Regions from separate parts of the Blautia sp. LMAG:89 genome, predicted to be linked through region 1. Evidence: riboswitches for the same ligand, from Rfam matches in the RefSeq annotation. Region 1 holds a riboswitch; the other holds the start of a gene.
The links. Region 1 has a riboswitch for thiamine pyrophosphate ahead of thiS (sulfur carrier protein ThiS). Riboswitches for the same ligand answer to the same signal wherever they lie in the genome.
Positions count from the first base shown of each region.

Region 2: it holds a riboswitch for thiamine pyrophosphate, as region 1 does, so the genes downstream of both, thiW (energy coupling factor transporter S component ThiW) here and thiS (sulfur carrier protein ThiS) in region 1, are expected to answer to the same signal.

Region 1 covers NZ_NANC01000005.1:62,681-74,470, reverse strand. The annotation lists gene CCC70_RS09480 (leucine-rich repeat protein) at 1-942, shown strand, start outside; gene CCC70_RS09475 (nucleotidyltransferase domain-containing protein) at 1,187-1,528, shown strand; gene CCC70_RS09470 (HEPN domain-containing protein) at 1,566-1,940, shown strand; gene CCC70_RS09465 (LacI family DNA-binding transcriptional regulator) at 2,163-3,347, shown strand; gene CCC70_RS09460 (sulfate ABC transporter substrate-binding protein) at 3,603-4,628, shown strand; gene cysT (sulfate ABC transporter permease subunit CysT) at 4,724-5,563, shown strand; gene cysW (sulfate ABC transporter permease subunit CysW) at 5,563-6,399, shown strand; gene CCC70_RS09445 (ABC transporter ATP-binding protein) at 6,389-7,447, shown strand; gene CCC70_RS09440 (Ig-like domain-containing protein) at 7,678-8,796, shown strand; TPP riboswitch at 9,004-9,111, shown strand; gene thiS (sulfur carrier protein ThiS) at 9,375-9,578, shown strand; gene CCC70_RS09430 (thiazole synthase) at 9,758-10,543, shown strand; gene thiH (2-iminoacetate synthase ThiH) at 10,710-11,790, shown strand, end outside.
Region 2 covers NZ_NANC01000004.1:779,958-791,747, forward strand. The annotation lists gene CCC70_RS07485 (hypothetical protein) at 1-377, opposite strand, end outside; gene CCC70_RS07490 (ATP-binding cassette domain-containing protein) at 358-1,749, opposite strand; gene CCC70_RS07495 (sensor histidine kinase) at 1,746-2,732, opposite strand; gene CCC70_RS07500 (response regulator transcription factor) at 2,769-4,364, opposite strand; partial or broken gene CCC70_RS07505 (transposase) at 5,009-5,452, opposite strand; gene CCC70_RS07510 (hypothetical protein) at 5,492-5,746, opposite strand; gene CCC70_RS07515 (aspartate ammonia-lyase) at 5,960-7,390, opposite strand; gene CCC70_RS07520 (Lrp/AsnC family transcriptional regulator) at 7,789-8,235, shown strand; gene thiE (thiamine phosphate synthase) at 8,724-9,365, opposite strand; gene CCC70_RS07530 (hydroxyethylthiazole kinase) at 9,382-10,284, opposite strand; gene thiW (energy coupling factor transporter S component ThiW) at 10,247-10,801, opposite strand; TPP riboswitch at 11,139-11,241, opposite strand; gene CCC70_RS07540 (aldo/keto reductase) at 11,564-11,790, opposite strand, start outside.

The DNA.
Region 1 (11,790 bases):
GGAAAAGAAGAAATGCAGCAGGACAGCGATGTGCTCATTCCGGAACTGGGACATAAATTTACGGACGAGCAATGGGTAAATCATGGTTCAAGCAAACACACTGTCAGCAAAGGAAATCCAACTCCGATATTTTTTACAGCGGATTACCAGCAGCATTTTAAATGTGAACGGTGTGGTTTTCAGGACTGGGGAGAAACTCGGACCTACAATATGAGTGTAAATACGGATCAGGTTACATTAAAAAATGGACAGTCTACTACAGCTATCCGGGTATCTGATTTTGCCAACGGCGATTATCTGAAGAGTGTAACACCGAAGGACACCGGCCTTGTAACCGTTTCCAATGTGAATAAGAACGGCACATTTAAACTTACCGCAAAAAATAAAAACGGTTCAACATGGGTGACGATCACATTGAATAGTGGCGTGAAGACCAATATACTGGTTACAGTCAGAGTCACTACACAGGCGATTACAAACATGAAGTCCACAGTCAGTGTAGTCAAAGGAAAAAAAGTAACTCTGAAACCTGTTTTGAAGCCGGTTACAAGCAAGGATAAGATTACATACAGTTCCTCCAACAGTAAGATCGCAGCAGTAAATTCCAAGGGTGTTATCACAGGAAAGAAAGTCGGCACTGCAAAGATCACAGTAAAAGCCGGAAGTAAAAAAGTTATTGTCACTGTTAAGGTCACAAAGATCAAAACAACAAAACTCACCGGTGTACCAAAAACAAAGACCGTGAACAGAGGAAAAACCTTCACCATCAAAGCCGTTGCAACACCAAGAAATACTGATGAGAAGGTCACTTACAGATCATCCAACAAAAAAATCGCAACTGTCACATCCAAAGGTGTTGTAAAAGGCATCCGAAAAGGAACTGCAACTATCACCGTTCAGAGTGGTTCTAAAAAACTGACCTGTAAGGTAACGGTTAAATAATTCAAGGGATATTAGCAATCCGCATTTGTTATTTGCTCATAGTTATATCTTATATATTTGAGCACGCAAAACAGACTGGAGCTTGATAAGAATATATATCAGGTTCTCAGTCTGTTTTTGTATGTCTGGAGAATTATGTCGAAAAAATTTCATTGAAGAATAATGATATAAAAGCGTATAATTAAATGGAAGAAATAGTGGTTATCGAATAAAGATGTTTTATCAGATAGAAGGGGGCGGGATTATGCCGGTATCGATGAAGACATTGTTGGAACAATACACAAAAATATTACAGAAAATATATGGGAAACATTTGAAAAGTGTTATTTTATACGGCTCATATGCCAGAGGAGATTATAGAGAAGATTCTGATATCGATATTATGATTCTCCTTGATCTGTCTGATATAGATATTAAGCAGTATCGTCATGGATTGGCAGGAGAAACTTTTGATTTTAATATGGATCATGATCTTGATATTAAGCCAATTGCAAAAAGTGAAAAACATTTTCTGAATTGGGTTGATGTTTATCCATTTTATGCAAATGTAAAGAAAGAGGGGGTAAAATTATTTGATGCAGCCTGATGAAAAAGGAACGCAGAAAGATCTTATTTTTTAGCGGATTGAAACTGCCCAAAGTGATATTAAAGCTGCGGAAATTCTTTTGAATGCAAAAGAATTTCGAGGTGCTAATAATCGGGCATATTATGGTATTTATCATGCAATTTCAGCAATACATGCACTAGATGGAAATGCATATAAACGTCATAAAGATGCATTAGCAAATTTCAATAAGAATTATATTAAAACAGAGATTTTTCCCAGAAAACTTGGACGAAAAATCGTAGAAGCAGAAGAAATCAGACATGCCAGCGATTATGATGATTTTTATATTGCAACAAGAGAAGAAGCAGAAGAACAGATAGAAACGGGTAAACAATTATTGGAATTGATAGAAGAATATATCAAAAGAAAATTAAAGGACAATAATAAGTGATGATCGCAAAAAATACCTTCCACAGTAACTCTGTGTAAGGTATTTTTTTGTAGTGTGCCTTGCTTGGTAATGTAATGCTAAATGAGATGGGCAAGGCGCAGAATCCGGGTGGTCTACTGGAAGATGCAGCAAAAAAAAGAACACGTTTTCACAAAATAAGATTGACTTTTTTCAAAACTCTCATTATCATATAAAACATATTTAATTACTATGAAATAAGGAATGATAAAAAGTTCTGTTACACCGATGATGCTGAGTTACACAGATGACGTTGAGCAGCTTACAGGACTGGCAGCGGGCAGACTTTTTTCAGAGGGAGGGGACGGGTACATGTCCATCAAGAAGATCGCAGAAAAGGCAGGGGTTTCACCGGCGACGGTTTCCAGAGTTTTGAATAATCCCAATTATAAATGTTCTGTTTCCGGACTCAGGGATAAGATATGGAAAACAGCTATCGAGATGAATTATGTGCCTAACGAGGCGGCCAGGAATCTGAAAAAAGGCGTTTCCGCAAAGCAGGAGAAAACCTGGTACATCAATATCCTGATGACAAGAACCGATTCTTCCACAACGGATCCGTTTTTTGCGGAGCTCCTTCGGGTGATCGAAAGTGAGATCCATGATAAAAACTGCATTCTTTCCAAAGTATGGTATATGTCTGTGTTTTCCGATGACCGGAAGTGCCGAAGGGAGAATCTGGACCGGCTGATCGACGGAATGTATGATGAGGTGGAAGGGAAAAGGGACGGACTGATCATCATCGGCAGATGTAATAAAGAGGCTTTGAAGAAGCTGAATAAGAAGTATAAGAGTGTGGTATCGGTGAACCGGAATTCTACCAATTATGAAGTGGATGAGATCCTTTGTGATGGGAAAAAGATCGCAGCAGCGGCAGTGGAATATCTGATCTCCCTGGGACACAAAAATATCGGTTATATTGGCCAGTGTCACAGCGAGGACCGGTATAACGGGTATCTGGAAACACTGAAGAAGCATGATCTGGATGTGATACCGGAGTATGTTATCGAAACAAAGCAGACTGAAGCCGAGGGCTACGAGGCCATGGAAAAGTTCTTTCAGTCGGACGACATGCCAACCGGAATCTACTGTGCCAATGATATTTCGGCGATCGGAATGCTGAAGTGCCTGAATAAATTTCGGAACCGGTATTATATGCCTTCGATCATATCCAGCGATGATATACAGGAGGCACAGTTTACCAGACCGATGCTGACAACGGTGAGCCTGCCCAAGGAGGATATGGGAAAATTTGCATTATACCTGCTGCTGGACCGGCTGAAGGGCGGGCATTCCGGTATTGTGCGAATGGAACTGGAAGGCAGACTGATGATACGGAACAGCTGCAGCAGTGTGGAGGACAGTATGTGGAGCGATTATTGTATCTGAGTGTTGCGGATGCGCAGATATAGTGACAGACAGGATGCAGTTGCGCTATGACCAGAGTATTTCGTGAAAACGTTTTCAGATATTCCTATTTAATTAATGGGAATAATATGGTTTAATGTATTCAATTCAAATAAAAAAATTACAGAACCACAGTAAACGGAAAGAACAGGTATGATTTGACAGCGAAATGAAGCAGTTACATTGGTGGGAAAAGATTTTTAAATAAAAATGTGGTTGTAAAGGAGTACACAGATCATGAAAAGAAAACGCATCGCAGGTGTCTGTATCACACTGGTAGCAGTGGTACTGGCAGGAACTTTTGCAGTATCGGGAAACAATACAAAGGATAAAAATCATGTGGAGATCATCAATGTGTCCTATGATCCGACCAGAGAATTTTATGAAGCATATAATAAGATTTTTTCAAAATATTGGAAAGAGGAAACAGGTCAGAGTGTGGATGTGATCCAGTCTCATGGCGGTTCCGGAAAGCAAGCCCTTGAGATTTCCAACGGACTTCCTGCAGATGTGGCGACACTTGCACTGGAATATGACATCGATGCGATCCGGAATGCCGGTCTGATCGACAAGGGATGGATCGATGAATATCCGGATGACAGTGCTCCTTATACTTCCACCATTGTATTTCTTGTTCGGAAGGGAAATCCGAAGAATATCCACGACTGGGATGATCTGACAAAGGATGGTGTGGGGGTGATCACTCCCAATCCGAAAACCTCCGGTGGTGCCCGCTGGAATTACATGGCAGCCTGGGCTTATGCCAATGAGAAATATAACGGCAACGAGACAGAGATGAAAGCCTTTATCAAGAAGCTTTACAAAAATGTCCTGGTTCTGGATTCCGGAGCAAGAGGTGCCACAACCTCTTTCGTGGAAAACGGGCAGGGTGATGTGCTGATCGCTTGGGAAAATGAAGCGTTTTTTTCTGTAAGGGATAATCCGGATGATTACGAGATCGTAACGCCGGGCATCAGTATCCTGGCACAGCCATCCGTTGCTGTTGTAGATGAAAATGTGAAAAAGCATGATAATGCAGAAGCTGCGAAAGCATATCTGAAATATCTGTATTCCGATGAAGCTCAGGAGCTGATCGCGGAGAATTACTATAGGCCGGTTGATCAGACGATCCTGAAAAAGCATGCAGATACTTTTAACCTGAAGGTGAAGCTGACAACGATCAAAGATTTCGGCGGCTGGGATGCAGTTCAGAAAAAGCATTTCGCAGACGGCGGAGTGTTTGATGAGATCTATGAAGAGTAGAAGAGCCTGAGATTTTGTAACAGACCAGAGATTTGCAACAGACCGGGAATTTGCAACAGATCAGAAACTTAGAATAGAAAAGAGGGGAGACAGAAATGAAGAAACAACAGAGTAAACGTGTGATACCAGGCTTTGGACTGACAATGGGAGTGACTTTGGCGATGCTGAGTATCGTAGTTCTGATCCCTCTTGCGTCTCTGGCAGTATACTCGGCGCGGCTGGGGCTTCGGGAATTTATTGAGGTGATCACACGGCCGAGGGTTTTGTCCGGATTCTATGTAAGCTTTATTACTGCATTTGCGGCCACAGTGATCAATGCTATTATGGGACTGGTCCTTGCGTGGGTGCTGGTAAGATATGATTTTCCGGGAAAAAGGATCATGGATGGAATGATCGAGCTGCCTTTCGCACTGCCGACTGCAGTTGCCGGTATCTCACTGACATCCCTGACATCCGATAAAGGTCTGGTGGGAAGCTTTTTTGCAAATTTCGGTATTAAGATCGCATATACCAGGATCGGTATCACGGTGGCATTGATCTTTGTGGGAATCCCTTTTGTAGTCAGGGCCATTCAGCCGGTTCTGGAGAAGCTGGACGGTTCTTATGAGGAGGCGGCTCGTGTCATGGGTGCAAAGCCATTCACCGTTTTTCGCAGGGTTATTCTTCCGGAGCTTCTGCCGGCAATGCTTTCCGGGGCGGGACTTGCCTTCGGACGCTGCCTAGGAGAATACGGAAGTGTTGTTTTTATCGCAGGAAACAAACCTTACTATACAGAGATCACGCCGCTGATCATCATGTCAAAGCTTCAGGAGTTTGACTATGAAAGCGCAACAGCTATCGCACTGGTTACACTGGCAGTATCATTTCTGATCCTGTTTGGTGTGAATCTGGTGCAGGCAAGAAATACGAAACGTATCAGAGGGAGGGATGCATAATGGATGAAAAAAAGAAGCAGGCTTCCGGGCCGGTGAAATGGATCCTTATCGGGATTTCCGTGATCTTTCTTTTTGTGATGCTGGTACTGCCTCTGGTGGTTGTTGTAACCCAGGCGCTGAGCAAGGGCTGGCAGTGCTACGTGCAGGCGGTGACAGATGAGTACACGCTGAAAGCGCTGAAGCTGACCATTGAGGCGACGGCTGCGGCTGTTGTATGCAACACGATCTTTGGTCTGTGTGCGGCATGGGCAATGACCAGATTTCATTTTCGGGGAAAAAAGCTCCTTACCACTTTGATCGATGTTCCGGTTACGGTATCACCGGTTATCGCAGGTCTTATCTATATCCTGGTTTTTGGAAAGCAGAGTCCTCTTTATTCTGTTCTTGAAAGTGCAGGGATACAGATCGTGTTTGCAGTTCCTGGAATTGTCCTGGCAACGATCTTTGTCACATTTCCATTTGTGTCCAGAGAGATCATACCGGTTCTGGAATCCATAGGGTCCGATGAGGAAGAGGCGGCAGCACTGATGGGAGCAAAAGGCTGGACGATTTTTACCAAGGTGACATTTCCGCATATCAAGTGGGCATTTCTCTATGGTGTTGTGCTGTGTACAGCCAGAGCCATGGGAGAGTTTGGAGCTGTGTCCGTACTGTCCGGACATCTCCGTGGAAAAACAAATACACTTCCGCTTCATGTGGAAATTCTTTATAACGAATTCCAGTATGTTCCGGCATTTGCGGTTTCTTCGATCCTGGTGATCCTGGCGGTGATCCTTCTGATCGCAAGAAATGTTCTGGAGTATAAAGGAAAGGGGGAAAAAGGCGATGTACGTTGAGTTAAAAAATATCAATAAAACATATGGGGATTACAAGGCATCTGATAATGTAAGTTTTGGCATCGAAAAAGGTAAGCTGATCGGTCTCTTAGGCCCAAGCGGAAGCGGAAAGACAACGATCCTCCGTATGATCGCCGGTCTGGAGCAGCCGGACAGCGGTGAGATCATCATTGACGGAAGAGTGGTCAATGATGTTCCTGCCAGCGAGCGAGGCATTGGATTTGTGTTCCAGAATTATGCCCTTTTCCGGTATATGACTGTGTATGATAATATTGCATTTGGCCTGAAGGTACAGAAGGCGGACAAGAAGTATATTAAGCAGAGGGTTATGGAACTGGTAGAGCTGATCGGGCTGAAGGGCCTGGAGAAAAGATATCCGAGTCAGCTGTCCGGTGGTCAGAGACAGCGAGTTGCTTTTGCCCGGGCGCTGGCTCCAAATCCACAGCTGCTTCTTTTGGATGAGCCTTTTGCGGCTATTGATGCGAAGATCCGTACGGAGCTTCGAAGCTGGCTGAAGGATATGATCGAGAAGCTGGGGATCACCAGCATTTTTGTTACCCATGATCAGGATGAGGCTATTGAGGTGGCAGATGAGATCATCATCACCAATCGTGGTCGCATTGAACAGAAAGGAACTCCACTGGAGGTTTACCAGAATCCGGATACTGCGTTTACGGCGGGATTTTTCGGGCAGACTTCCGTGATCGATGATTACCAGGTGTTCAATCATTTCGAGGAAGTTCCGGGAGGTGAAAAAGCCATTGTCCGTCCGGAGTTTGTGAAAGTGACAAAGAAGAACGAGGAACAGAAATATAAAAGCTCTGCAACAGAGGGCATCGTAGAACGAGTAGCATTCCGCGGCAGCAGCCTGGAACTGAAAGTCCGTGTAGGAAACACCACACTCAGCGCCAGAAGAAGCCTTGACGAAGAACCCGTCCGGGAAGGTGAAGTTGTGGATGTGTTTGTGCAGAGGATTTTTGTAACGAAGGGAAATGAGGCAGTACTGCTACATAATACAGCTATGGTTGAGGATTGGCTTGTTATATAAAAAAATGCCGCGGGAGCGGCATTTTTTTATGAGCAAGTAGCGTTAGCGGATTGCGAATATCATATGATGTGGCCGAGGGAGCGGCATTTTTTATGTCATTGTAGAAACTGCCGAATTTCACCAAAAGCCCTGATTCGGCGAAAAATATCATAGCAGGAATAATTTTTATAATGTATACTATATTTGTTAGGAAATCCAGATATACCACAAAGCAGAAAGGAAAAAAGCGTATGAGAAGAAATTGGAAAAAAGCTTTATGTGGCATTTTGACAGGTTTTATGCTTGCAACGGCGGCACCAGCTACGGTTCCGGAGCTGATCAGCGTGGCAGAAGTACAGGCGGCAGTAACTGTAGCAGCGCCGGCCATGTCTTCTATTAAGATCTCCGGCAGGAATAAGATCATTTTCAGCTGGAAACAGGTAAAAGGAGTAGCCGGATACCGTGTATACCGCAAGACCGGAAACAGCGGATGGAAAGCAGTAAAAACCATCACAGGAAGTAAGAATGTTACATTTACCGACACAAAAGTAAGCACCGGAGCACGTTATACTTATACGGTAAAAGCTTACCGGAAATCCGGAAAAAATACGATCTGGAGTAGCTATAATAAAAAAGGTCTGACAGCGATCGCAGGTCTGAATTATCTCACCCTAAATAAGACCAGCCTGACACTGACACCGAAAAAAACTTATACACTGAAGATCAACGGCACCAGTCTGAAACCGTCATGGAAGAGCAGCAACACAAATGTTGTCAAGGTAACTTCAGCCGGAAAGGTCACCGCAGTAAAAACAGGGACAGCGAATATCACAGCGATCCTTGGCGGCAGAAAATTCACCTGTAAGATTACTGTAAAGAATCCTGCATCGGCTAACGCAAAAATGACGCAGAATTATGCCAAACTGAAAAAATATATCAGTCAGAAAGGCAGATATACCGAAGACGGAAGTCAGTTTATAAATGTCAAAGTAAATGAAGAAAGTACTCTGATGATCGGTTATCTGAAGAAAGAAGATAAGATAGATGTTGGAATGCTGATTTCTGTGCCTTCAGATGGAGTCCTTGCCGGACTGGATATTATCGGAAACTGTGTGAAATCTGATACGGTCAGTGTGAAGTCCGCCCTGTCTTCGGATGGAGTCTTTGTGCTGCTGACTTCTTCCACAAAAGCATCTGCTTATAAAGGTCAGAATCTGACTTTCCTGTATACAAACGGAAAAAAAGCGATGACAGATCTGCAGGATACTTCCAACATTATGATGAAAGCGACAATGATAGCAGCAAATGCTTATCTGAAAAGGAATTTAAACCTGACAATGAATGATCTGGGATTCACTGCTTATAAATAAAAGTTACTGTTCACTCCGTTCTCAGCAACACGCTTCGCGATGCACAGGATTTATGCTAATCGCATAAATCCGCGCGGTATGTCTCGGGTTTTCTGTGACCTTCGCTCACAAAAAACACCTCGCGGAATATTACCAGTGAACAGTAACCAAATAAAACCAAAATTTATTATTCTTGACATGAAGCAGAATCGGAATTATACTAAATCATGTAAATGACAGGGGAGCTTGTGACGGCAGGCTGAGAGGAAGTCTTCAACTTCGACCCTTATACCTGATTTGGATAATGCCAACGTAGGAACGTATAAGATGAATTTACGGGAGATACTTTGGTGTATCTCCTTTTTTTTATTGAATGCGGATGTTTTATCCGACTGAATATACGTAAGATCAGGATTTACAGAGAAATATTTTACAATTAAACATGGGAAATTTTGAGAGTGAACAGAGTTCATGAAGGGGTGCACCACCGCGGGTGTATTTCTTTGTGAACTCTTTTTTTACGGATCGCGAATATCCGATTGACCGGAAGAGATTGCGAATTACTTCTAACTTGGCGAAATTTCCGGAAAGGAGAGATTATGATCACAGTAAATGGTGAAAGCAGAACCCTGGAAGCTCCGGTGACCGTAACGGAATATCTGGAAGCATGTAATTATGTTCCGGTGCAGGTGGTAGTAGAGCTGAATGAAGAGATCATCAAGAGAGAGACTTACGATACAACAGTACTGAAAGATGGCGATGTTGTGGAAATCCTGCAGTTTATGGGCGGCGGAAGCTGCTGAGACAGAAAGAATAAGAATGGATACAGAAAATCCTGTTCAGAAGTCTGAAGATGGGCAGGAATATCCGGCTGTGGGATGGGCAGAATCGCAGATAACTGCTGACTTGAAATTTGAATAACTGAGCAGTTATTGCAGCTGAAATACAATGTAGATAAATAACAGAAAGGTGGACATAAAAAATGACAACAGCAAACACAAATGAAGACAAACTGATCCTGGGAGGCCATGAGTTTACTTCCCGTTTTATTCTTGGTTCCGGAAAATTTTCCCTGGAGCTTGTAAAAGCATGTATTGAAAAAGCAGGAACTCAGATCGTAACACTTGCCCTGCGCCGTGCAAATGAGGGTGGGCTTGCCAATATTCTTGACTATGTGCCGAAGGATGTTACTCTTCTTCCGAATACATCAGGAGCCAGAAATGCAGAGGAAGCAGTCCGTATTGCAAGACTTTCCCGCGAGCTTGGCTGTGGAGATTTTGTAAAGATCGAAGTTATCCATGATTCCAAATATCTTCTTCCGGATAACTATGAGACCATCAAGGCAACAGAGATCCTTGCAAAAGAGGGCTTTGTAGTTATGCCATACATGTATCCGGATCTGAATGCAGCCAGAGATCTGGTGAATGCAGGAGCCGCCTGTGTAATGCCACTTGGCTCTCCGATCGGTTCTAACAAAGGAATCTGTACAAAAGAATTCATCCAGATCCTTATCGACGAGATCGACCTTCCGATCATCGTGGACGCAGGAATCGGCCGCCCGTCACAGGCATGTGAGGCTATGGAAATGGGTGCTGCAGCAGTTATGGCAAATACAGCCATTGCAACTGCAGGAGACGTCCGTGTTATGGCGGAAGCCTTTAAGAAAGCTATTGAGGCAGGAAGAAGTGCATATCTTTCCGGTATGGGAAGAACTCTGGAGAGAGGTGCAAGTGCATCCTCACCACTGACCGGATTTCTTCATGAGTAAAATTGATAAATGAATGATTGAACGCAGAACACTAAGCGGGGGACAGGCACTGCCTGTGTAGTGAAACACAGGTATTGTCTGGTTTCAATCGAAATTGAGTTTACAGATATGCAGCAGTGAGGACCAGAGTATTGCTGCAATATATGAGAGGAGCGACATAAGAGTAATGGCAGAGACAGTACAGGCCAGTCAGCAGGACGGCCATTTTAATGAAAGTATCGTAAATGAAGAAATTCTGGAAGATATGAAAAAGAACCGTATCGATCACATGAAGTACCTTCCGGATATGGAACAACTGGAAGAATCTGATGTAATGGATCAGGTTATTTCCGCAATGAACGCATATGATTATGATAAGTACACAGAAGCGGATGTACGGAGAGCGCTTGCTCATGACAACCGTACACCGGAGGATTTTAAAGCACTGCTTTCACCGGCAGCGCTGCCTCTTTTGGAAGAAATCGCACAGGCTGCACGGATCGAAACAAGGAAACATTTTGGAAACAGTATCTGCATGTTTACACCAATCTACATTGCAAACTACTGTGAGAACTACTGTATTTACTGTGGATTTAACTGCCACAACAAGATCCGCCGCGCACAGCTGAATGCAGATGAGATCGAGAAAGAGATGGCAGCCATTGCAGAAACCGGACTCCAGGAGATCTTGATCCTTACCGGAGAGAGCAAAACGAAATCTAATGTGGAATATATCGGAAAGGCTTGTGAGATCGCCCGGAAATATTTCAAGGTAGTCGGTCTTGAGGTGTATCCGATGAATTCTGATGAGTACGCATATCTTCACAAATGCGGCGCAGATTATGTGACAGTTTTCCAGGAGACTTATAATTCTGATAAATACGAAACTCTGCATCTGGCAGGCCACAAGAGGATTTTTCCATACAGGTTAAATACACAGGAGCGTGCGTTAAAAGGCGGCATGCGAGGTGTTGGCTTTGCGGCACTTCTGGGACTGGATGATTTCCGCAAGGATGCTTTTGCAACGGGATATCACGCATATCTTCTGCAGAGAAAATATCCACACGCAGAGATCGCTTTTTCCTGCCCGAGACTTCGTCCGATCATCAACAACGACAGGATCAACCCGAAGGATGTACACGAACCGCAGCTTTTGCAGGTAGTTTGTGCATATCGTCTGTTTATGCCATTTGCAAGCATTACCGTATCCACCAGAGAATGTGAGCGTGTCCGTGACAACCTGGTAAATATCGCAGCAACCAAGATCT
Region 2 (11,790 bases), on a different contig from region 1:
ATCCATATGAAACGTATCCTGCATACTCTATATATATTTTCAAAAAGAAAAGCGATTCCTGCCATACTGATCAGCACTACAGCAAAAATCAAAAGTAACGGCAACTTCCACTGAAATCTTAACCATCCGGCAATACATACTCCAAATGCAATCTGTTCCCCTACTGCTACATAAAACTCATTTCCTAATGCCAGCAAAAGAATCCCCAGAACTGCCGGAAACCATATAAGTGCCTGACTGATATAAAGTTTGATAATTTCTTTTTGAAACCATTTGTCCATATGTAAAATCCCAAAAATAAAGATAATCAGGATGGATATCATATATGGATATATCCTGTCAAATATTTTTATATGTTTATCCATAATTTCTTTCATCTTTAAACTCCCATATCCGGTGATATATTTTTTTATAATCATAAATCTCCGAAGTAAGAATAATAAATGATGTTCCTTCCTGTACCAATTCCTGCATCCATTTATTAATATTCTGGCGACAATCATAATCCAGATTTAAAAATGGAGTTTTGAGAACTACCAGTTCGGGAGCAAAAATTTTCCAACGTTCTAAAATGATCTTCAATCGACCTGCTTCTGTCAAAAGCTCCCCTTCACTTCCCAACTGTTTCGCCATAGCTTTTTCTGCTGATTCTATTCTTCTAAAATGAAATGGATGAATTTTTTTCACATTAGGGAGTATCAGATTTTCCCCAATTGAAATATTCCTGAATACTTCTTTAGGATCAGAAAAACTTCTGATAAAAATAATTTTATTTTTATACTGATTACCCAAAGTAGTGGAAGATAATTTTTTACCTCTAAAAAAAACGTTAGCTAAACCACTGCTTTTCCCGCAAAGAACAGAAAATAATTTCATCAAACTACGAGTATCTTCTGTTTTTATCAAAAGAATTTCTCCTGTATTAACCGAAAATCTCTGTCGTTCTTTTACTCCGTGTAAAATAATCTCTGCACGATATTTTTCTTTTCGCTCATACTCATTGGATTTTTTCAGAACTCCTACTGATCTAGTAATATACGAAGATATTGATTCCTGAGTTTCCTGATTCCGGTAAAATTTCTTTATTATATGATAATCCTTGAATATGCAGGTAACATCTGCAAATTTCGCAGCAAAACGAACATTCTTAGTCATAATAATAAAAGAAAAACCTCTTTCTTTCATCCGCCTGATGATTTCATCATATCGTTCCAATTCATCTTCAGAAATATCTTCATATTCATCATGGATCATAATCATTTTGGCACCTGAATAACCTGCCCGCAAAAGATATAGAATTCTTTTTTCTACAGGTCGAAGATTCCAACACTTAGAAGTAACTTCCATGTTCATTCCAGATTCGTGCAATAATTGTTCTGCTCTTTTTTTGTTTTCTTTTTCGTTCCATAGTTGAGGACAAAAATGCTCGCAGGACAGAATCATCAAATACTCCATCAGATTAAGATCTTTATTTTCCATTTCTTCCATGGATGATAAATAAAAATCTTTTTTCACTTCTTCAGAAATATATTTCTGATTCACATCCTTCCCATTAATACTGATTTTTCCTTTAATTCTTTTTGCATTTCCACTTAAGTACTGCAAAATTGCCGCTTCTCCGGCATTACTCAAACCAGTCAGACATACAATTTCTCCCTGATTTATCAATAAATTAATTTTTTCAAGGCAAAAATATCCCTTCTGATCTTGTATATATGTCTGATAAAACGCAACATAATTCTTTTTCATATACTCCCCTGATACCCTGTTCTGCGCGGAAGCAATATTTCCACATCAGTTCCTTTTCCTTCTGTTGAATAAACAGTAATCCCATATTCTTCACCAAAAAAAGTTCTGATCCTGCTATGTACATTTGGAAGAGCTATTCCGTGCGTGCTCTTACTCTTTTTATTCAAATATCCCTGCTCAAGTGCCTGATTCAGCTGTCTCAGTTTTTCTTCGCTCATCCCTACTCCATCATCAGAAACCGTGATCAGAAGAACGTCTTCTGTTACATCAGCCATGATCAATACTTTTCCTTCTTTCTTTTGTTCAAGTCCATGCAATATAGCATTTTCGACAATAGGTTGCAGCATCAGTTTTGGAACAATGCAATCTTGTATATCTCGATCCCTAGCAGATTCATCTACCTCAACTGTAAAACGTCCCTGGAATCTGTAATTCTGAATCTTTATATAATTTTCCATATTGATCATTTCTTCTCGAAATGTAACTCTATTCTCTTTTCCGCTGATACTATACCGAAAAAAATTTGCCAGTGCCTCCAACATTACAGCAATATTTTTTTCACCATTAATTATAGCTTGTCCTCTTATGCTATCCAGTGTATTATACAGAAAATGCGGATTAATCTGACTTTGCAGTGCGATTAGCTGTGCATGTTTGTCATACACCTCCGTAGCTTCTTTTTGAATATTCTGTTCAATCAGGCCTTCCAGAATTTCAGTTATATATCCCTTTACTACCTCTGATGCCCATAACTGCTCATCCAGAAAATCTTCCCAGCTACTGTTTCTTACAATTCTTTCCAGATTTTTATTCCAACTCTTCATGCTTTTATATATGAAATGATACCCTATCCATGCAGACAGAATTGCTCCCAGAATTCCTGTAAACAACAACCAGCTTTCAGGATGGAACAGATACATAATAAGCACCAGTGCTTCTCCTAACCAGCAGCTACAAAACCATTTTATTTTTTCATCTGTCATTATCCACTCCTTCTGCTATATATCCGCCTTATTTCTTTATTTCGTATATAATTTACGAAACAGGGATGGTTTCATGCCTACCATTTTTTCAAAACACTGACTAAAGTATCTTGCGTCTGCATATCCTACTTTTTCCGCAATACTGCTCATAGTATCATTGGTTATTCTCAAAAGTTCTTTTGCATGATTAATCCGAATCTCTGTAAGATAAGAAAGGAAGTTTTTTCCGGTTTCTTTTTTAAAAAGAGCAGAAAAATAACTGGCATTCAGTCCCACATATTTTGCAATCTCTTCTAATCCTATTTTTTCCATGTAATTGTTTTCCACATACTCCATTGCTTTTCTTACTGGAAGATATGACAATTGTTTTTTTTCATTCTCTGCCTGATTCATATAGTTTTTTATAAATTTTTTCAATAATTTATTTACATCAGACTTACTTCTGCAAAACATCATTTTTTCCAGGAATGTTTTCTGTATATCTTTTTGCTGGATATTATATGAGTTTATACATGTCATTAAAAGCATTTCTGACAGACGATAATATGTCTCCGCTTTTCCGTCTTCCTCGCCAATCCTGCTATAAATCTGATCAATGATCTGATACACCTGAATACCCTGAAAACTGTGAAGCGCATTAATAAATGAATTTTTAAAAATATCAAGCAATTCTTTTTCATTTAGTGCTCTTCTGTCTTTCATTTCTCTTTCTGTAATAAGTTTTCCTGTACCAATAATAATCCTTTCATTGATCATTCCTTCACTTTTCTTCAAAGCATCTGCCATCTGGACTTTATCATATTCTTCACTGAGAGCAATTGTAATTTCATAATCCTGGAAAGAATAGATATAATTTTTTATATCTACCAGCCATTTGTTAAAATCCTGCTCCATATCTCTCTCGGAAATATGATCATAATTTATTACACCCATTATTTTAAGTCCTGGAAAATCCGAACCAATCCAATATACAGAAATACTGGAAAAATATTTATACATAGCATCCGTAATGCTTTGTATAATAAAACGGCTTTCTGATCTTTCTACGTCATTCAGATCAAAACAATCCAGTTTTATACAAAACGTTCTGATTTTTTTCCCTGAAATCTGAATAAAATACTTTCCTTCCAATTCCTCTACGTTTAAATCTCCCTCATTCATCAATCTCTGCAAAAATTCTTTTTCCATCAGAGAACGACTTGCTTTCACTTTTTCCCTTAATTCCAAATCCTCTTTATTCCTTATAAATTCTTGCTCACACCTTTTTTTTATATTCGCCAAAACATCATTTAATTCTTTCTCATTCACTGGCTTCAAGAGATAATCAACTACCCCATATTTTAATGCTGCCTGTGCATATTCAAAATCAGAGTAACCACTGAGCAGAATAAATTTTGTATTGAATCCTTCCTGCCGCAATTTAGATATCATTTCTAATCCATCCATCATCGGCATTTTAATATCCGAAATTACAATATCCGGTTTTTCTGAGATAATATGCTGAAATGCATCTAATCCATCCAAAAAAATCCCCTGAAGATTCATATCCAGTTCATCCCAATGAATTAAAGCTTCAATTAACTGTGCAATCCATTTTTCGTCATCCACAATCATGACGTTTAATTTTTTCATACATTATCTCTTTCCTTTCCCTATTTTCACGCTTTTATATAATTTTAAAAGGATATTTTTTCTTCGTCAAGAAATATATGTAAAATATTACTATATTTGTTACTGTTCAGGGGGCAATGGTATTTAGATAAATAAAGCATATTACGGAGATTACTTGACATTTAAAAGAAATGCCTTGAAAAATTTATGAAATATGAACATTGTTAAATTTTTGTTCGTTTTGGCAACGACAAATAAGCAGATTCTCATCTGCTTGAAAAAGTGATATACTACCAGTTGATGATACTATTTAGGAAACACGGTATATCAGATATTTGGGTTTTCTGAAATGAGCCGTTTTAAGTCTTGGGAATTGTCGATTGCAGCGGATCGGGACTAATTCCTTTTGTAACAGTGCCATCACATTCATGGAATCTGTCTCCGTGTGGAGACGGAGATAGATTCTGCATATATGTGCAGCAAGTGTAAAGTTTACTTTATAGGAATATTTACGTTTCCCGTGAGCGACTACAGTATGAGCAACAAGAAGTTCAGTGGCATTATAAGCGATAAATTTTGCCCATATTTCCTGTTTTATAAAATCAGGCTTATAACTGTGATAATGACTTAATCCAATCGTATATTTCAGTTTGCGAAAAGAGGATTCAATGCCATCTGGAATTATAGATTTCCTTAAGCTTTTCAACGGAAAAGTTTTCTTCCGTAAGATTTGTTACAAGGCATTCATAAGTATCTTCTGATATTGGAAACCGTACAATTCGAAAAGTCAGATCATAAGTATCTTCTGAGCCATATTTTATGTAGTCAAAAGAAGCTGCCTGGTCAACATATCTTCGGTAAAAACCATCTTTAATTTTTATAGATCTACGATGGGATCTCGTAAGAGTTACATCAACAGTTATATCAAATGTATCAGAATCCGGAAAAACAAAGTTCCCAATCAATCCTTTGCTTGTAATGTCTTTTGTACGAAAAACAAAGTACTGTTCTTTTTCGATCACGTGAGCCATGTTGTTATAAGAGCAATACCCTCTGTCCCCAACAAAAATAATTCTTTGATCCGGGTGAGGGATATGTCTGTCTACAAGCTGGCAAAAAGCAAGGAATTCATCTTTTTTATGTGCAGACTAAAGAATGGCATCCGTATAGATCCGGTTATTTATGTCATAAAAGGCATTGATGTGTATGCTGTAAAAGCTAGAAGTGGAATGTCCTTCTGAGATAAAATAATCATCAGATGAATATTTTGAAAAGCTGAAAAAAGAGGTAGTAGAACCATCAGCAGCAATGTATTGATACTGATGTTCCTGATTGGAAAATTCAAGTTTTTCGGAAGAAGAAGTAAACTCATGGAATACAGCTTCCAGAGCCTCTTGCATCATTTGGGAACGCCTTTGATTTAGGGCAGATATAGAAGGTAGATCCTCTGACATTTGAAAGAAATCCAGAAATTCGTATTTCGTGGAAGAAGCACCTTGAGAAATAAGGAACGAAATAACATGCTCTGACGAGTATACACAAACAGGAAACCTGTCTAGCGGCAAGTCTCCTGTTCATATTCTTATCAATAACAATCAAATATTCTTATTTCAGCCTCAGCAGGCTTTCCTTCTTGCTTCATCCTCTTTCCGCTCTTCTCCGACTTCTGTCATCAAATACGGATCAAGAACCTCTTCCAGCTCTTTCTCAGTCATGATCCCCTGTTCCAGAACAAGCTCTCGTACAGATTTGCCAGTTTTTACTGCAGTTTTTGCGATGGTTGCAGACGCCTTATAGCCAATATGCGGGCAAAGAGCCGTTGCGATTCCTGCACTGCTTTCCATCAAGTCTTTGCAGTGTTTGCGGTTTGCGGTGATTCCTGTGATACAGTTTACGATCAGGGTATCCACTGCTTTTTCCAAAGTGGTAATGGACTCAAACAGGTTACAGAAAACTACCGGCTCAAAAGCATTCAGTTCCAGCTGACCGGCTTCTGCTGCCATGGTAATGGTGGTATCATGTCCTACGATGTGGAAAGCAACCTGGCTTACTACCTCCGGAATGACCGGATTTACCTTACCTGGCATGATGGAAGACCCATTCTGCTTTGCCGGAAGATTGATCTCACCAAATCCGGTTTTCGGGCCGGAAGACATCAGTCGAAGATCGTTGCACATCTTGGAAAGATCCACCGCACAGGTTTTTACTACACCGGATACGGCAACAAAGCCGTCCAGATTTTCTGTTGCGTCAAAAAGGTCCTCGGCCTGTTTCAGCGGATAACCTGTAAGCTTTTCCAGATTTGGCACGATCTTATAAAAATAAGAATCGGAAACGTTGATAGCAGTTCCCACTGCAGTTCCTCCAAGGTTTACGGTGTACATTTCCCTGTGAGCCTTTTCGATACGTTTCCTGTCTCTGGAAACCATGGACGCATAACCGTGGAACACCTGACCAAGACGGATCGGAACTGCATCCTGAAGCTGTGTACGTCCCATAGTGATCACGTCATCGAACTCCTCTGCCTTTTTTGCAAGCTCCTTCTCAAGTCTTACCAGTGCTTTTTCCAGAGGTGCAAGAAGATCCAGAACGGTAAGCTTACCGGCCGTCGGGATCACATCATTGGTGGACTGCGCCATGTTTACGTGATCATTTGGATGGACCATTTTATAGCTACCCTTCGGACATCCGAGGATCTCACCGGCTCTGTTTGCGATCACCTCATTCATATTCATATTTGCGCTGGTTCCGGCACCACCCTGAATGGCATCTACGATAAATTCCTCAGCCAATTTTCCTGCGATCACTTCATCACAGGCTCTGACAATGGCGTCTGCCTTATCCTCCGGAAGAAGCCCTGCATTATTATTAGTGATAGCTGCTGCTTTTTTAATCTGTGCCAGGTTCCTGATAAATACCGGATGAAGCTTTGTACCTGTAATAGGAAAATTCTGTTTTGCCCTTAAAGCCTGAACTCCGTAATAAGCCTCTGCAGGCACTTCCATAGTTCCGATCGAATCTGCTTCCAGTCTTGTTTCTGTTGTCATTTTATCATCCCTCTTCTTTCTTCTGATCCTGTGCACATCTGATTTGCTCCGCCCTCTGATCTCATTTTTTCAGTCCGACGGATATTCACTGTTTACAAATCATTCTGTTATTTTCATTTTTATCAGCAGCTGTTTTTCTGATGCCTAAGAAACTAACACTTTCTTTGTAACTTGTAAATACTATTAATGGAAAACCATGATTATCCGTGTTTTTCAATAGTTTGTATTAATCTTTTTAAGAATTACTTTTATTTTTCTTATTTTTATTAAGTCGTTTCTTGTGTTGTGATAACACACACAGTATAATCAATACAGAAATACCTATTTTCAATCCACTTCCTTACGCAGCTCTGCACCAGGTACAAATAACATTTTTTCATCGAAAGGAGACATTCCACATGGAACACAAACTCGACAACATCGACCGAAAGATCATCGAAATGCTTCAGAAAAACGCCCGCACCCCGGTAAAGGAAATCGCAAAGGAAGTCTTCCTCTCATCCCCCGCTGTTTCCGCCAGGATCGAACACCTCGAAAAAAACGGGCTGATCACAGGCTACCATGCCCAGATCAACCCGGTATTTCTCGGTTATCATATAAAAGCATTCATCAACCTGGAAGTAGAACCCAACCAAAAAAAAGACTTTTATCCCTTCATCCAGTCCATTCCAAATGTCATCGAATGCAACTGCGTCACCGGCGATTACTCCATGCTCATCGAAGTAGCCTTCCGCTCCACCATGGAACTGGACCACTTCATCAACGAACTCCAGCAGTTCGGCCGCACCAAAACACAGATCGTATTCTCCACCAGCGTAGAACACAGAGATCTGCCGGTGGAGTAACCCCCACCGGCATTTTTTATAAACCATATCACATCGCTCTACCAGCCGACAGCGAAGCGCCTCAGACAACCGGAAACTCAGCCTTTCCTCCCAGGCATCCAGCGCAGCGCTGATGCCTCATCGCATTCCCGGCAGACCACTCAACCCAACATTTACACCCAAACTCCCGAGCAGCCATCCTCCCCTGCCGCCTTGAAAAACCAGCCCGTGAGGCGTGTGCTGCCTGTCGCCGGACTCTGCAGGAGGGGAGCTGATTCTTGGCTGGCGGAAATCTGCGTTGTTTTTCAAAAGTCCGCTGTCTAAGCGGCTGCAAGACGCGAGTTCGGACTTTTGGAAAACGGTTTTAGCAGAATTCCGGCAGCCTAGAAGCCAGCCCCCGACGAAGCCCCGGCGACAGGCAGCACACGCCTCACGGGCGTCCGTATTTCAACAAAAAAAGAACAGCAATGAACCTCAAATCCACCACTGCTCTCCATTCATTTCCTAAATCACTTTCCCATCAAAGCAACAATCTTCTCCTTCAGTTCCCGCGCATTCTTCTTCGGATCCTCCGCCTTCATGATCGCAGAAACAACCGCCATACCACTCATACCGGCGCCCTCAAGCACATCCATATTCCCGGCATTCAATCCCCCGATCGCAACCGCCGGAATCGGAACCGCCTCACAAATATCCTTCAACGTAGAAACCTTGGTAAGAATCGTCACCACCTTAGTAGTAGTAGGATAAATCGCCCCCACACCAAGATAATCCGCACCATCCTCATAAGCCTTCACAGCAGCCTCCACCGTCTTGGCAGTAGCCCCCACGATCTTATCCGGTCCCATCAGCTTCCTTGCCACAGCAACCGGAATATCAGAAGCTCCAACATGCACACCAGCCGCATCACAGGCCAGCGCCACATCCACACGATCATCAATGATCAGCGGCACATTGTAACGATCTGTGATCTCCTTCACCTTAAAAGCCTTATCCAGATACTCCCGTCCACCCTTATTCTTCTCGCGAAGCTGGACCAGAGTCACACCACCCTTACAAGCCTCCTCAACCGTACGGAGCAAAGACTCCTCCGTATGATAAGAACTATCCGTCACCAGATACAACGTTACATCCAAATCTTTTCTATCCATCCTAATCCCCTCTTTTTCAGTACATTTCAATCTTCAACAGATCCAGCAGCTGTCGATCCGAAAGCCCATAGATCTCATCCAGCAGATTTACCTGAAAGCTTCCCGGACCGCGGGAAATCTTCTCCGCTTCCTCGCCGGCGATACCCATAAGTGCAGTACCAAGCACTGCCGCAGCCAGATAATTCCCGGATCTCCCATTTAATTCCATCTCAACACCAGACCAGACACCTGCCTCTATACTATCCGTCATCTCTTTCGCAATATTATCTTCGCACCCTGGCAAAAACGCCGCAGTCAGTGCACCGACCATACAGCCGGTTCCTGTGATCCCGGACAGCGCCGCACTGCCATTTTGTACCAGAACAACCCGTTCACCATCCGTAACAAAATCCTGTTTCCCGGTAGCCAGCACAATTGCCTGATTACTCCTTGAAAAAGCCCTCAGCACCTCACTGACAGTCTCCATATTTTCCGCAGTCAGGGCATCCTGCGCCCCCGCATCGATCCCAATCGCATGAGACGGCAGCCCGGAAACAGCCAGAAGCTCTGACATATTTCCCTTCAGCACTGCCGGATGACCGATCCTTAAAAGCTCCCTCGCCAGATCCAGCCTGAGATCACTGCAGGCAACCCCTACCAGATCCAGAAGAACCGGGATCTTATTTTCCATCGCTGTTCTCATAGAACGCTTCATTGACTCGATTCTGGCATCGGTAATATTCCCGAGATTCAGCATCAGCGCACCAGCCGATGCCGTAATATCTGTCACCTCTGCCGGATGCTCCGCCATGATTGGCCTTGCACCTACTGCAAGGACCACGTTGGCACAGTCATGGATCGAAATCGGATTGGTGATGCAATGGATCAGTGGCTTTTCTTCTTTAATTCGCTTTCGCAGTTGTAAAATTCTTTGTCTCATATGTTTTTGAACCCAAAGCTGCCTGGAATTTCACCAGAAGACCTGCTTTACTCAGAGCCTTCAGGAAAATATAGGCAACACATCCTCCCATTGTGGTTGCTGCAAGGAACATCGGCGTATAATAAAATGCTGTCAGTCCGCCTCTTCCCATCAGGAATGCCATCACCGGATAAGAAACCATGGATCCGATGATACCTGTTCCAAAGATCTCACCGATCACCGCGCAGATGATCTTGCCTTTGGAAAGTCTGTAGAACACACCTGAAAGAAATGCGCCAAATACTGCACCGGTCAGTGCAAGTGGCGGGATTCCCATGAACATCATACGGATCACGCCGATCATGGTCGCACAGAGAAGGGAATACCACGGTCCCATCAGAACCGAGCATACGATATTGACAAGATGCGCCGTGGGGCACATTCCCTCAATCCTCAGAATCGGTGAAATAACGACACCGATCGCAACCATCATTGCCAGCATTACCATACGAAGCGTGTGCATCCTTTGTTTTTCCATAGTGTTTTTCCTCCCTGAAATATCAGGCAGAGCCCTGTCAGATCCGGGCAAAAGCTTCCCGTCTGCTGCAGTCTGCCCTTAGATTTTGGCGGTCGAAGTTCCCTTACTTCCTCTCACTCCGAAAACACGGATTCCCATCGCTTACATGATCCTTCCGGAAAAATCCTCCGGAATATCACTCTCCTGCCAGACATTAAGGCGCTCCCCTTCCTGCCCGCTCTTTCGCAGAAGCTCCACATGCAGTCTCTGTCACTTTCACATCCCCACATTGTCAGAACATTCCAGTTCCATTCCTGCATCCGAAAAGAGCGCATCCCATGGAAAACTCCACGGAGACACGCTCTCAGATCACAATCCCTCCGTTGGCATTACCCAAATCAGGTACGGTCGAAGATCTATCTTCCTCTCAGCCTGTCACACAAGCTCCCGCTGGCTCTTTTCTTTTCTGTTTTTCAATATAGCACACACCTATCCCGTTGTCAAACCTCCACTGCTTATTGCTCTTTGCACTCCCGCCGGAGACGTTACTGTTCACTCCGTTCTCAGCAACACGCTTCGCGATGCACAGAATTTATGCTAATCGCATAAATTCGCGCGGTATGTCTCGGGTTTTCTGTGACCTTCGCTCACAAAAAACACCTCGCGGAATATTACCAGTGAACAGTAACCCGGAAACTTTCCTAATTCAGTTAAACAATTATTTCGACATAAAAAACTCCCTGCTTCACTACTTTTCATAGTAAAACAGGAAGTATATAAATCTTATTTTGAGATCTCGTCGATCAGACGCAGCTCCTCAGCTGTAAACGGTGCACAGTGGATCGCTTTCACATTATCAAGGATCTGCTGCGGCTTGGAAGCTCCAATCAGAACACTGGTAACTTCCTTATGCTGAAGCAGCCAGCCAAGCGCCATATCAGCCAGCTTCTCTCCACGCTGGGCTGCCAGATCGTTCAGTCTCCGGATCTGATCCAGACGCTCCGGCGTCA